DNA from 3 places in the Chryseobacterium scophthalmum genome. Region 1 is predicted to be linked to each of the others. Evidence: riboswitches for the same ligand, from Rfam matches in the RefSeq annotation. Region 1 holds a riboswitch; each other region holds the start of a gene.
The links. Region 1 has a riboswitch for cobalamin ahead of BUR17_RS08190 (acyl-CoA thioesterase). Riboswitches for the same ligand answer to the same signal wherever they lie in the genome.

Region 1 (3,285 bases):
ATGGTCATTTAAAACCAATTAAAGATTTAACAGAATTGAAAAGGTTTAATTATCTTCCAAAAAATATTTAATTTATATCTTTGAGCTATAAATATTCTTTTCATCATGACTTTCATCCACAAAGCAATCTATTTATCGGTATTCTGTATTTTTTCTTTTAGTTTGATCAATGCTCAGAATAAAGTTCCTTTTGGCGTAGTAAAAGCCGAAGAAGGTTATGCAATGGTGCGTGTACACAAAGAAGATTACCGTAAAATTGTTGACAAAATCAGGATGAAAAGAGGAGATGTTTTTGTTTATGTAAAACCTGCTCCGGGAGAAACTGAATGGATCTGGATAAAATATCCTGAAAAAGAAGAGCTCCCAAAGCCTTTTGTGAGATATGACAGTCTTAATAAAGAAGGAATGGTGAATAAAGGTCGTATTGCATTTATCGATCAGCTTCCAAAATTTACTCCGGTATTATCTAAAAACGGAAGATCGATTACTTTTACAGACAATAATAATCAGAAAATACCGACTGCTCAAAGAACAAAAGTGGTAATTGATATTTATCCATCAAGTGCAAAATTTAAAAAGCAGGAAAAAGATGCCGAAGGAAATATCATTAAAATAGACAAACAAAAAACCTGGGGACTCGGAAAGGAACTTCCTGAAGATTTAAAAGAAATAAAATCAGTTCGAGTACAACAACCCGGAAGAGGTTCTGTTTTTGTAAGAGAGGCGATTAAAAATATGTTTAATCCGACGATGGACTTTGAAAACATGGGAGTTACTTCAATTGATGATGACCATATTTTTCTTTATATGATTAATGGTTCGGGTGAACACCGATACACTACTTTCTGGACAATTAAGGAAGGAAGAGCAATCAGCCAGATTATTTACAGCAACCCTGAATAATTCTTTACCATATATTCTTTTATTATTCTTATTTTTGCAACCGAAAAGTCTTTAGCTTTTGGCGTATCGCTTTATGCTACTATTTTTCGAGAAATTGGTTCTGTTTAACTACAGATTAAAAGGGAATCGTGTGAAAATCACGAACTGTCGCGCAACTGTAAGTAACCGAAGTCTTTATAAAAAGCCACTGTGCAAAAGCATGGGAAGGAATAAAGATGTTACAAGTCAGGAGACCTGCCTATTTCTTTAGACAAAAACTTTCGCGATTTGAAGTTGATTGATCTTATAGTCTTTTCAGGAATTTCATGTTCCTGAATAATTCTGTTGGTTCCAATATCATTTCATTTTCGCTTTAATTAATAATGAAATATGACTACAGAAGAAAGAATTCAATCATCGGAAACCAGAATTTTCAAAGCCGTTTTCCCTAATACCACCAATCATTACGATACTCTTTTCGGAGGAACAGCCATGCAATTGATGGATGAAGTTGCCTTTATTACCGCAACAAGATTTGCAAGAAAACGCGTGGTAACCGTAAGCAGTGATAAAATCGATTTTAAAAAACCTATTCCTGCAGGAACAATTGTAGAATTAATCGGAAAAGTTTCACACGTTGGAAAAACGAGTATGAAAGTGAATGTTGAAATCTATACCGAACAAATGTATTCTTACGAAAGGGAAAAAGCTATTGTGGGAGATTTTACTTTTGTGGCGATTGATGAGTTTAAGAAACCAATTCAAATACTATAAATAAAGAATTTCGGCGACCTTCGGTCGCCGAAATTTAACGTTAAATTCAAATGTTTTTTTTTGCAGTTTCGGCGGGCCTTTGGCCCGCCGAAACTTTTTCATTTTATTAAATTATCTAAAAATAAATTTCAAACAATCGACTCGAAATCTGTGGGAATAAAAAATTATCTCAAAACTTTTTCAGAATCCAAACTTAGGTTAAGCAAGGTCTGGAAAGCCTCTCCCATTTCGTCAGAAGCTCTGCTGATTGCATTTTCAAGCATATTTCTTATTTGAAGTTCTGTTACTTTTGCTTCCGTCCAGCTTTTTCCGGAGGTGTAAGAATTAAGAATGAAAGGCATAATTCTGTCGATGGCACAAGCAAAAATGGCATCGGGAGTTTGTTCTTCTTCAAATTCAAGCCAAAGATTAAAAAATTCTGAACGGATAGGCTCGTCTAAAATTCCGAAAATATTCTGAGCAGATTGTTTTTCTCTTTCAAATTTCCCAACCATCGCTGCTTCGTCAAAAAGAAAAGTATCACCCGCTTCAATTTCCACCAAATCATGAATTGACAGCATTCTGATCACTCTCAACAAATCGATATCGGCTCTGTTTTTGGCGTAAGGAAAAAGAATTTGGGCTAAAATGATAATCTGCCACGAATGTTCGGCAGTATTTTCTCTTCTGGAATCATCTGCATTGTAATTTCGTCTCTGCACATTTTTTAATGCGTCTACTGCGAGGATAAAATCAATTTCTTTCTGTATTTTCATTTTCTTCTTTAAAATATCGTTCTCTAGGATAGATTGTTGTTTTTGCAAACCACTTGTAATCTATAAATTCTCTCTTTACGGTTGTCACTTTTTTAGAATCTCTCTTGTCTTCTTCAAATTCTAATACTTTTAATAGTCCTCTCTCGGGAACCAATAAATATTCTGAGGTAAGATTCCAGCAACATCCATTTTTTTGATAAGCAATAATTCGTTGACGTTCTGGATCTGTTTTAAACATTCCAGAATTTGAACGCACAAGATTTGTCAATTCATCATTCAGCACAAACTGCTGTTTAAAATTATCATTCAAATATACTTCATAAAAAGGACTTTGATGATTGGTATTTCCGTTTCTAATGGCAAGATCTTCCGCTCCATCAAAATTAAAATCACCAAAAACAACCGAATTTTTCAACGAATCAAAAACAGGTTTTTGGTTTTCATTTAAATCTAAATAAAAATCACTTGAAGAGAAACTTTGATATTTCTTCATTGTATTCTTATCGTAAAGATCAACTGTTGCTTTCCCACTACATTTCCTTTCAGTACACGTCTCTATGTTGACAACAACATTAAAACTTTTGGAAACATTGGCTAACTCAAAATAATTTTGCGCACTACAAAGTCCTCCTAAAGAACGAATGTCATTAGAAATTTCTTGTAATTCATGGTTTGTAGTTTTTATAATTCTTCGAATTAAAACCCGAAAAATCTATAACAAATATAAAAATTTAAGCTCAAATATTCAGTTTATTTCTAATATTTAATAATAGTACAAAATCATAAATAAAAAATTATCTACCTGATTTTCAGTTATTTAAACTTATTTTAAAAATAATTTCACTACTTTGTATTGCATATTACCATTTTAATT
Region 2 (3,285 bases), on a different contig from region 1:
TTAATACCATGTTGGATGAAAGTATTCCTTTGACAACGAATGAGTACGATGAATGGGGAAATCCTAACAACAAAGCAGCCTACGATTATATGAAATCTTATTCTCCGTATGAAAATATTGAGAGAAAAAACTATCCGAACCTCCTTGTTACAACAGGATTGCATGATTCTCAGGTACAATATTTTGAGCCTGCAAAATGGGTAGCCAAATTAAGAGATTTAAAAACAGACAAAAATGTTTTATTCCTAAAAACTGACATGGAATACGGTCATGGTGGAGCTTCCGGAAGATTTGATTATCTGAAAGATATTGCTTTGGAATATGCTTTCATGTTTAAACTGGAGGGAATTGATAAGTAATTTAGCTCATGCAGATCTAGCAAATTTTAAAGATCATTAAAATAGAAATCTGCGAAATCAAAATGATCTGCGAGAAAAATATAATTAAATAAATTTTAAAGATTTAAAATAAAAAAACAAAAAGAAATAAAAAGATAATATAGAAACTATGAGAAGAAAAATAGTTGCAGGAAACTGGAAAATGAACAAAAACGTCATTGATGCTCAACAATTAATGATTCAATTACTAAGCTATAAAAACAACAATACAACCAACTGTGAAGTTTGGATCGCACCGCCTTCTTTATATTTAATGATGGCAAAAGATATCTTCGAAAAAGACGAAATCGGAGTTTTCTCTCAAGATATGAGCGAATATGAAAGCGGAGCTTACACAGGTGAACTTTCTGCAGATATGTTGGAATCTATCGATGCTACAGGTTCTTTGATCGGTCACTCTGAAAGAAGACAATACCACGGTGAGAACGACGAAAGCTGCAATAAAAAAGTAAAATTGGCTTTAGATAAAGGTTTAATTCCTGTTTACTGTAATGGTGAAACTTTAGAGCAAAGAAAAGCAGGACAGCATCTTGACGTTGTAAAAACACAGACTGAAACTGCACTTTTCACTCTTTCTGCAGAGGAAATCAAAAAAGTAGTTATTGCTTACGAACCAGTTTGGGCAATCGGAACTGGCGAAACTGCAACTCCGGAACAGGCGCAGGAAATTCACGCTCACATCAGAGGAATTATCGCAGAAAAATATGGAAAAGAAGTTGCTGACGAAATTTCTATTCTTTACGGAGGTTCTGTAAAGCCAGATAATGCTAAAGAAATTTTCTCTCAACCCGATATCGACGGTGGTCTTATTGGTGGAGCTGCATTGAAATTGGAAGATTTCTCAAAAATTATTGAAGGTTTTAATTAAGAAATAATTCATATTAAAAAGTAAAGACATATCATTTGGTATGTCTTTTTTGATTAATTCAACAAAATAAACATTTAATAAATAATTATTGTTCAACATAATTTTAAAATTATTAAATTTTCATTAAAACAATAATCAATTTTTAAATAATATCTTTGCAAAAGTTTAAGGTTGAACCCAAGCGTTCATTAATAGGGAATCAAGTGAAGTAAAATAATTCTTGAGCTGTACCCGCAACTGTAAGCTATTCAACTTATTATTAAGTACACCACTGAACTTCAGGTTTGGGAAGGTTATAATAAGATGCAAGCCAGGAGACCTGCCTTAGATTAATTTCAACTTTCGGGAATAAAAGTTTATGAGATCAAATCTTCGGATATTTTTTCATGACTGTTTTTTTCCTGCAGTGAAGTTTCGGGAACAAAACTTTAAATTTAATTATATCATGAAGAAAATCTATTTTCTTATTCTTGCATTTGTATTTTCATTTACAAATGCCCAAACCGAAGGCGTTTTAGTACTCAACGAAGGCGGTATCGGAAGTAGTACTGCAGAAGTATCTTTCATCGACAATCAATCGGTTGTCACCAATAATTATTTTAAACTTAAAAACAATAATGCAACATTGGGTGATACTGGTCAGGACATTAAGGTTTTTGGTGATAAGATTTTTGTAGTTTTAAATTATTCCAATACAATAAAAGTCATAAACAAGTCTGATTTTTCATTGATTACAACGATTTCAACCAATCTTGCCAACCCAAGATATATCGCTTTTAGCGGAAATAAATTCTATGTTACCAATTGGGGAAACAATACCTTGACAAATTACGTGTCGGTTTACGATCTTACAACTTACGCTCACGAAACAAATATTCCTGTAGGAAATGGTCCTGAAAAAATCTTTGCCAAAAACAATAAACTCTATGTTTTATTGAAAGGAGGTTACGGATTGAACCATTTTATGGATGTCATCAACACTACAACCAATACTGTAGAATCGCAGGTAAATGTAGGAGACTCACCCAACAGTATTTTTGAAAAAGACAATTTACTGTACATTATGAGTTCGGGAGATCCTTACCTTCCAACTTCTTTCGGAACATTGACGGTTTATAATACGACAAGCCAGACTACGGTTTCGAGCACAACATTTCCGGTAGGCGTAAAACCATCTTATATGGATACCGACGGAACGAATATTTATTACATGAATGAAGCATCGATCTACAAAACACCAATTGCTTCACCGTCAATTAACACCTCTCCTATTGCAGTTACACCAATTACCGTAAACAGTTATGGAACTGCATACGGATTTAATGTTGTTAATAATAAAATCTATGCAGCCGATCCTTCAGGATATATTGCGGCGGGAAAAATTTACACTTACGATTTACAAGGTAGTTTATTGAATACTTTTACAGTAACTTCATTACCTAATCAAATCATTGCGTATAATAATGCATCTCTTTCTACTATTGAAAGCACAAAAACATCAAAATTAATTGTATATCCAAATCCTACAAGTGACAGATTCTTTGTACAAGGCTTAAATTCTGGAAATATTCAGGTTTATGATGTAAACGGAAGAATTGTCATCAATGAGAAATACAATGAAAAAGGAATTAATGTAAGCGCATTATCTAAAGGCGTTTATGTCGTAAAAATTACAGATAAGAATATCAACTTTAGCGAAAAGTTAATTATTAAGTAATTTTTAAAATGAAAAAGGCATCAAGTTTTCTATTTACTTTCATCGTTGCGCTGTATATGTCACAATTTACAGCCAACGATGTAAAGTTTTTTGTAGGTACAGGTTCAGAAACGGCATATTTTGTAGCCGATTTTAAAGATGGTACTGATGACAGATCATATGTTTGGGGCGTGAAATTCAATCCCGGACAAAATATTACCGGTCCGCAAATGCTGCAGATGATAAAAACTGCAGAACCAGCATTTGATTACGGAACAAGTTTCGGAGGAGGATTTTTAGATAAAGTTCAGTTTAATGATCAT
Region 3 (3,285 bases), 390 kb from region 1:
CAGAAATTCCCGCATTCATTACAAAATATGGGTAAATCGCATATTTTTTGCTTTCATCAGAAGTTGTGTAGGTTAATCCGTTAAACATTCCCTGCGCAAAAAAATTCAAAAATTTATACTGATAATCTACATTCGAAGTAAACTTATGCAGCGGAACATACATCAGCTGTTTTTGATTTTCCAGATCAACAGATTTTGTGTAAACATAGCCGGCAATTAGCTTTAGAGAATGATTTTCATTAAAGTTTTTTTGATAACTAAGCTGAGATTCTAAACCGTAAGATTCTACTTTCTCAGTATTAAATGCTGCCCAATAGCCAAATGCAGTCGGAAGCCAACGAATCATATTGTCTATTTTAATATAATAAGGAGAGATACTTAGTTTAAACCCATTTAGGCTAAATTCCTGATTTAAATCTGCCTGAATCGAAGTTTCCGATTTCAAATTAAGATTTCCTCCTGGTTCCCAATATAAGTCATTAAATGAAGGGAATCTGAAGTTTTTTGATAAATTTAAATTAACCTGATACCAATTATTGGCTTTCCATTTTCCTGAGAAAGAGTAGAGAAGAGGCGAGCTTATGTCTTCTACAAAATTCTGTTTGATTCCAGCTTCAAAACGAAGATTTGGTGTTGCAAAGTATCTTAATAAACCTGCAACTGAACCCACATTTCTACTGACATCTTTTAGCTCTGAAGTTCCTAGACCTTCTCCTTGATTTTGTTGAAATTCTCCAATGACGTTGATATTCAGTTTAGGAATAATGAAATAATTGAAATCATTTTTAAAAATGTAATTCTTATTAATTCCACCACTTGTAAAAGGAGCATTATAAATTCCGAAATATTTGAAATTATCTTCTGTGTAAGCCGCTTTTAAGCTGTTAGAAAATTTAGATTTGTCAATATCCCAAGAGACTAAACTTCTAAAAGTTTGTGCTTTGTAGCTGGTTTTATCCACATTTTCTGCAAGGATCCTGTAGTTCTGGGTCGCATCATAAAACTGACTTTGCCAGGAAATCGTCTGGTTTTTTGCAATCTTATATGCTGTACCTATATTGAAAGTTGTATTGTAAAACTTTGCGTTTCTGTTGATATAATTATTTTTTTCGGGAACTTCATAATCATTTTGGCTGATCAAATAATTTCCTGAAACTTTAAAGCTGAATTTATCGTTACTATAAGCTGCTTTCAAAAAATTATTATAAGTTCCAAACGAAGCAACTTCAGAGTTAAGTACTCCTTTAAAGCCTTGGTTAAAACTTAATTCATTATTTAAATGGATACTTCCTCCAATCGCACCACTTCCGTAAATAACACTTCCGCCACCAGATTTTATTTCAACCTGATCATATCCGAAAACTGCAATATTATTAATGTCACCCTGTCCCAAAAACTGAGAATTGATATTGATTCCGTTCCAGACAAAAGCAGTCTGTTGTGCTGTTGTTCCCCGAAATGAAGGTGAAGAAACAGCTCCACGACCATTTTCTTTAATATAAACAGGCGACTGAAATCGTAAAACCTCAGAAAGATTCGAAGAATTTTTTTGAATATCTGCAGGAGATAATGTCGTCAAAGAATGAAAAAGTTTTACCTTTTTCATTTGGTTGTCGAATACAAATACGGTGTCAATATTTTTTTCCTGACTGTAATAAATTGTCAGGCAAGAAGACACTGAAAGTAGGGTTAATGCTCTTTTTAAAATCATATCATATCTGCCTTTCCTCCGAAAGCAATTCTATTATTAATATTAAAATTCCGGCAGGTCTCCTGACTTTCGCTTTGCTACACCTTCCCGTTTTGGCAGTGGTTTTTTGTAGAAATTGATTATGCGATTTACAGTTGCGGGGACAGCTTGGGAGTTTCACCCAATTCCCTCTTAGTTCCAATCTCTTGGAAACCAAAATTTTTGCAAATATAGTTTTTTTGAAAAGAAAGATTAAATTTTATTAAAGCTAAAGTAAAACCTTACAATTGATTTAAATTAGAAGATTTTCACCGTAAAAGAAACAAAATGTTTTTAGACTTTACTATTTCCAAAAGTTAAGAAAATAACAGTTTCACATTCTTTATATTTCTTTTTCAGTGGTTTCTTTATGATAAAAAAACACAGATTATATTTTCAATAATCTGTGCTAATTTGTGTAATCCGTGGAAAGTTTCTACAAAAATGTTCCATCAAAATAAAATGGAAGCAAATCTTTTATAGAAGTTACTTTTATAACCTCATCATTTAAGTTAGAAAAATAAAGTTCGATATTTTCGTTTTGCTTTGTTTCGTATTCTATAATACTTTGTCGGCAAGCTCCACATGGCGGAATTGGTGGGTTTTTCTCTGAAAATTCTTTTGGTCCGCCCACAATAAAGATCTTTTTAATTTTTTGATCTGGGAAATTTGCTCCAATCCAAAAAAGAGCAGTTCTTTCTGCACAAAGCCCGGAAGGAAAAGCTGCATTTTCCTGATTGTTTCCTGAGAAAATTTCACCATTCTCCAACAAAACGGCACAACCTACAAAAAAGTTAGAGTAGGGTGCATAAGCGTTTTCTCTCGCCTGAATTGCTTTTTCAAAAAGGCTGTTTTCTACTTCTGAAAGTTCGTTCCTGCCTTTGAAATGTTCGTAATCGATTTTTATATCTTTTTTCATTTTTTGTCTCCGTAAAAAAGGGGCATAAAAGTAAACCTTTTTAGTGACGTGGGCAATACGTTATAATCTTGCCAGATTTTGTATTTTTAATTCTTTAAAAATAATTCAATGTTATATTCTCCTATAAAATTTAGAAATGTAGAGTTTAAAAACCGTTGGGTAATGTCTCCAATGTGTATGTATTCCTCAGAAAATGGGGTTGCCAATGATTTTCATTTTGTGCATTACGGAAGTCGTGCTCAAGGCGGAACCGGACTTCTCATCGTTGAAGCGAGCGGGGTAGAACCGAAAGGAAGAATTACCAATCACTGCATGGGAATTTGGAATGACGAACAAGCTGCAGAACTTCAGAAAATTGTAGAATTCGTCCATAAAAATTCAGAAAGCAAAATAGGAATTCAGATTGCTCATGCTGGAAGAAAAGGTTCTACATGGGAAAATAAACAAATCTCTTTGGAGGAAGGTTGGGAAACGCTTGCACCGAGTGCGATTCCGTATCATCCGACAGAAAGAATTCCACACGTTTTGACTTTAGAAGAAATAAAAGAACAGGTTCAAAATTTTAAAAATGCTGTGAAAAGAGCAGTAAAAGCAGGTTTTGATGTTGTTGAAATACACGGAGCGCATGGTTATCTGA

Region 2: linked by a shared signal. The riboswitch ahead of BUR17_RS16565 (YncE family protein) and the one ahead of BUR17_RS08190 (acyl-CoA thioesterase) in region 1 are both predicted to bind cobalamin.
Region 3: linked by a shared signal. The riboswitch ahead of BUR17_RS06425 (TonB-dependent receptor plug domain-containing protein) and the one ahead of BUR17_RS08190 (acyl-CoA thioesterase) in region 1 are both predicted to bind cobalamin.

What each region holds. Positions count from the first base shown of each region.
Region 1 is NZ_FSRQ01000001.1:1,820,447-1,823,731, forward strand. Features, by position in the region: gene BUR17_RS08180 (ATP-binding cassette domain-containing protein) at 1-71, shown strand, start outside; gene BUR17_RS08185 (SGNH/GDSL hydrolase family protein) at 106-903, shown strand; cobalamin riboswitch at 982-1,159, shown strand; gene BUR17_RS08190 (acyl-CoA thioesterase) at 1,273-1,656, shown strand; gene BUR17_RS08195 (HD domain-containing protein) at 1,821-2,411, opposite strand; gene BUR17_RS08200 (XAC2610-related protein) at 2,389-2,904, opposite strand.
Region 2 is NZ_FSRQ01000003.1:337,417-340,701, reverse strand. Features, by position in the region: gene BUR17_RS16575 (S9 family peptidase) at 1-359, shown strand, start outside; gene tpiA (triose-phosphate isomerase) at 508-1,266, shown strand; cobalamin riboswitch at 1,418-1,607, shown strand; gene BUR17_RS16565 (YncE family protein) at 1,712-2,983, shown strand; gene BUR17_RS16560 (T9SS type A sorting domain-containing protein) at 2,992-3,285, shown strand, end outside.
Region 3 is NZ_FSRQ01000001.1:1,428,867-1,432,151, reverse strand. Features, by position in the region: gene BUR17_RS06425 (TonB-dependent receptor plug domain-containing protein) at 1-1,711, opposite strand, end outside; cobalamin riboswitch at 1,747-1,923, opposite strand; gene cdd (cytidine deaminase) at 2,166-2,648, opposite strand; gene namA (NADPH dehydrogenase NamA) at 2,757-3,285, shown strand, end outside.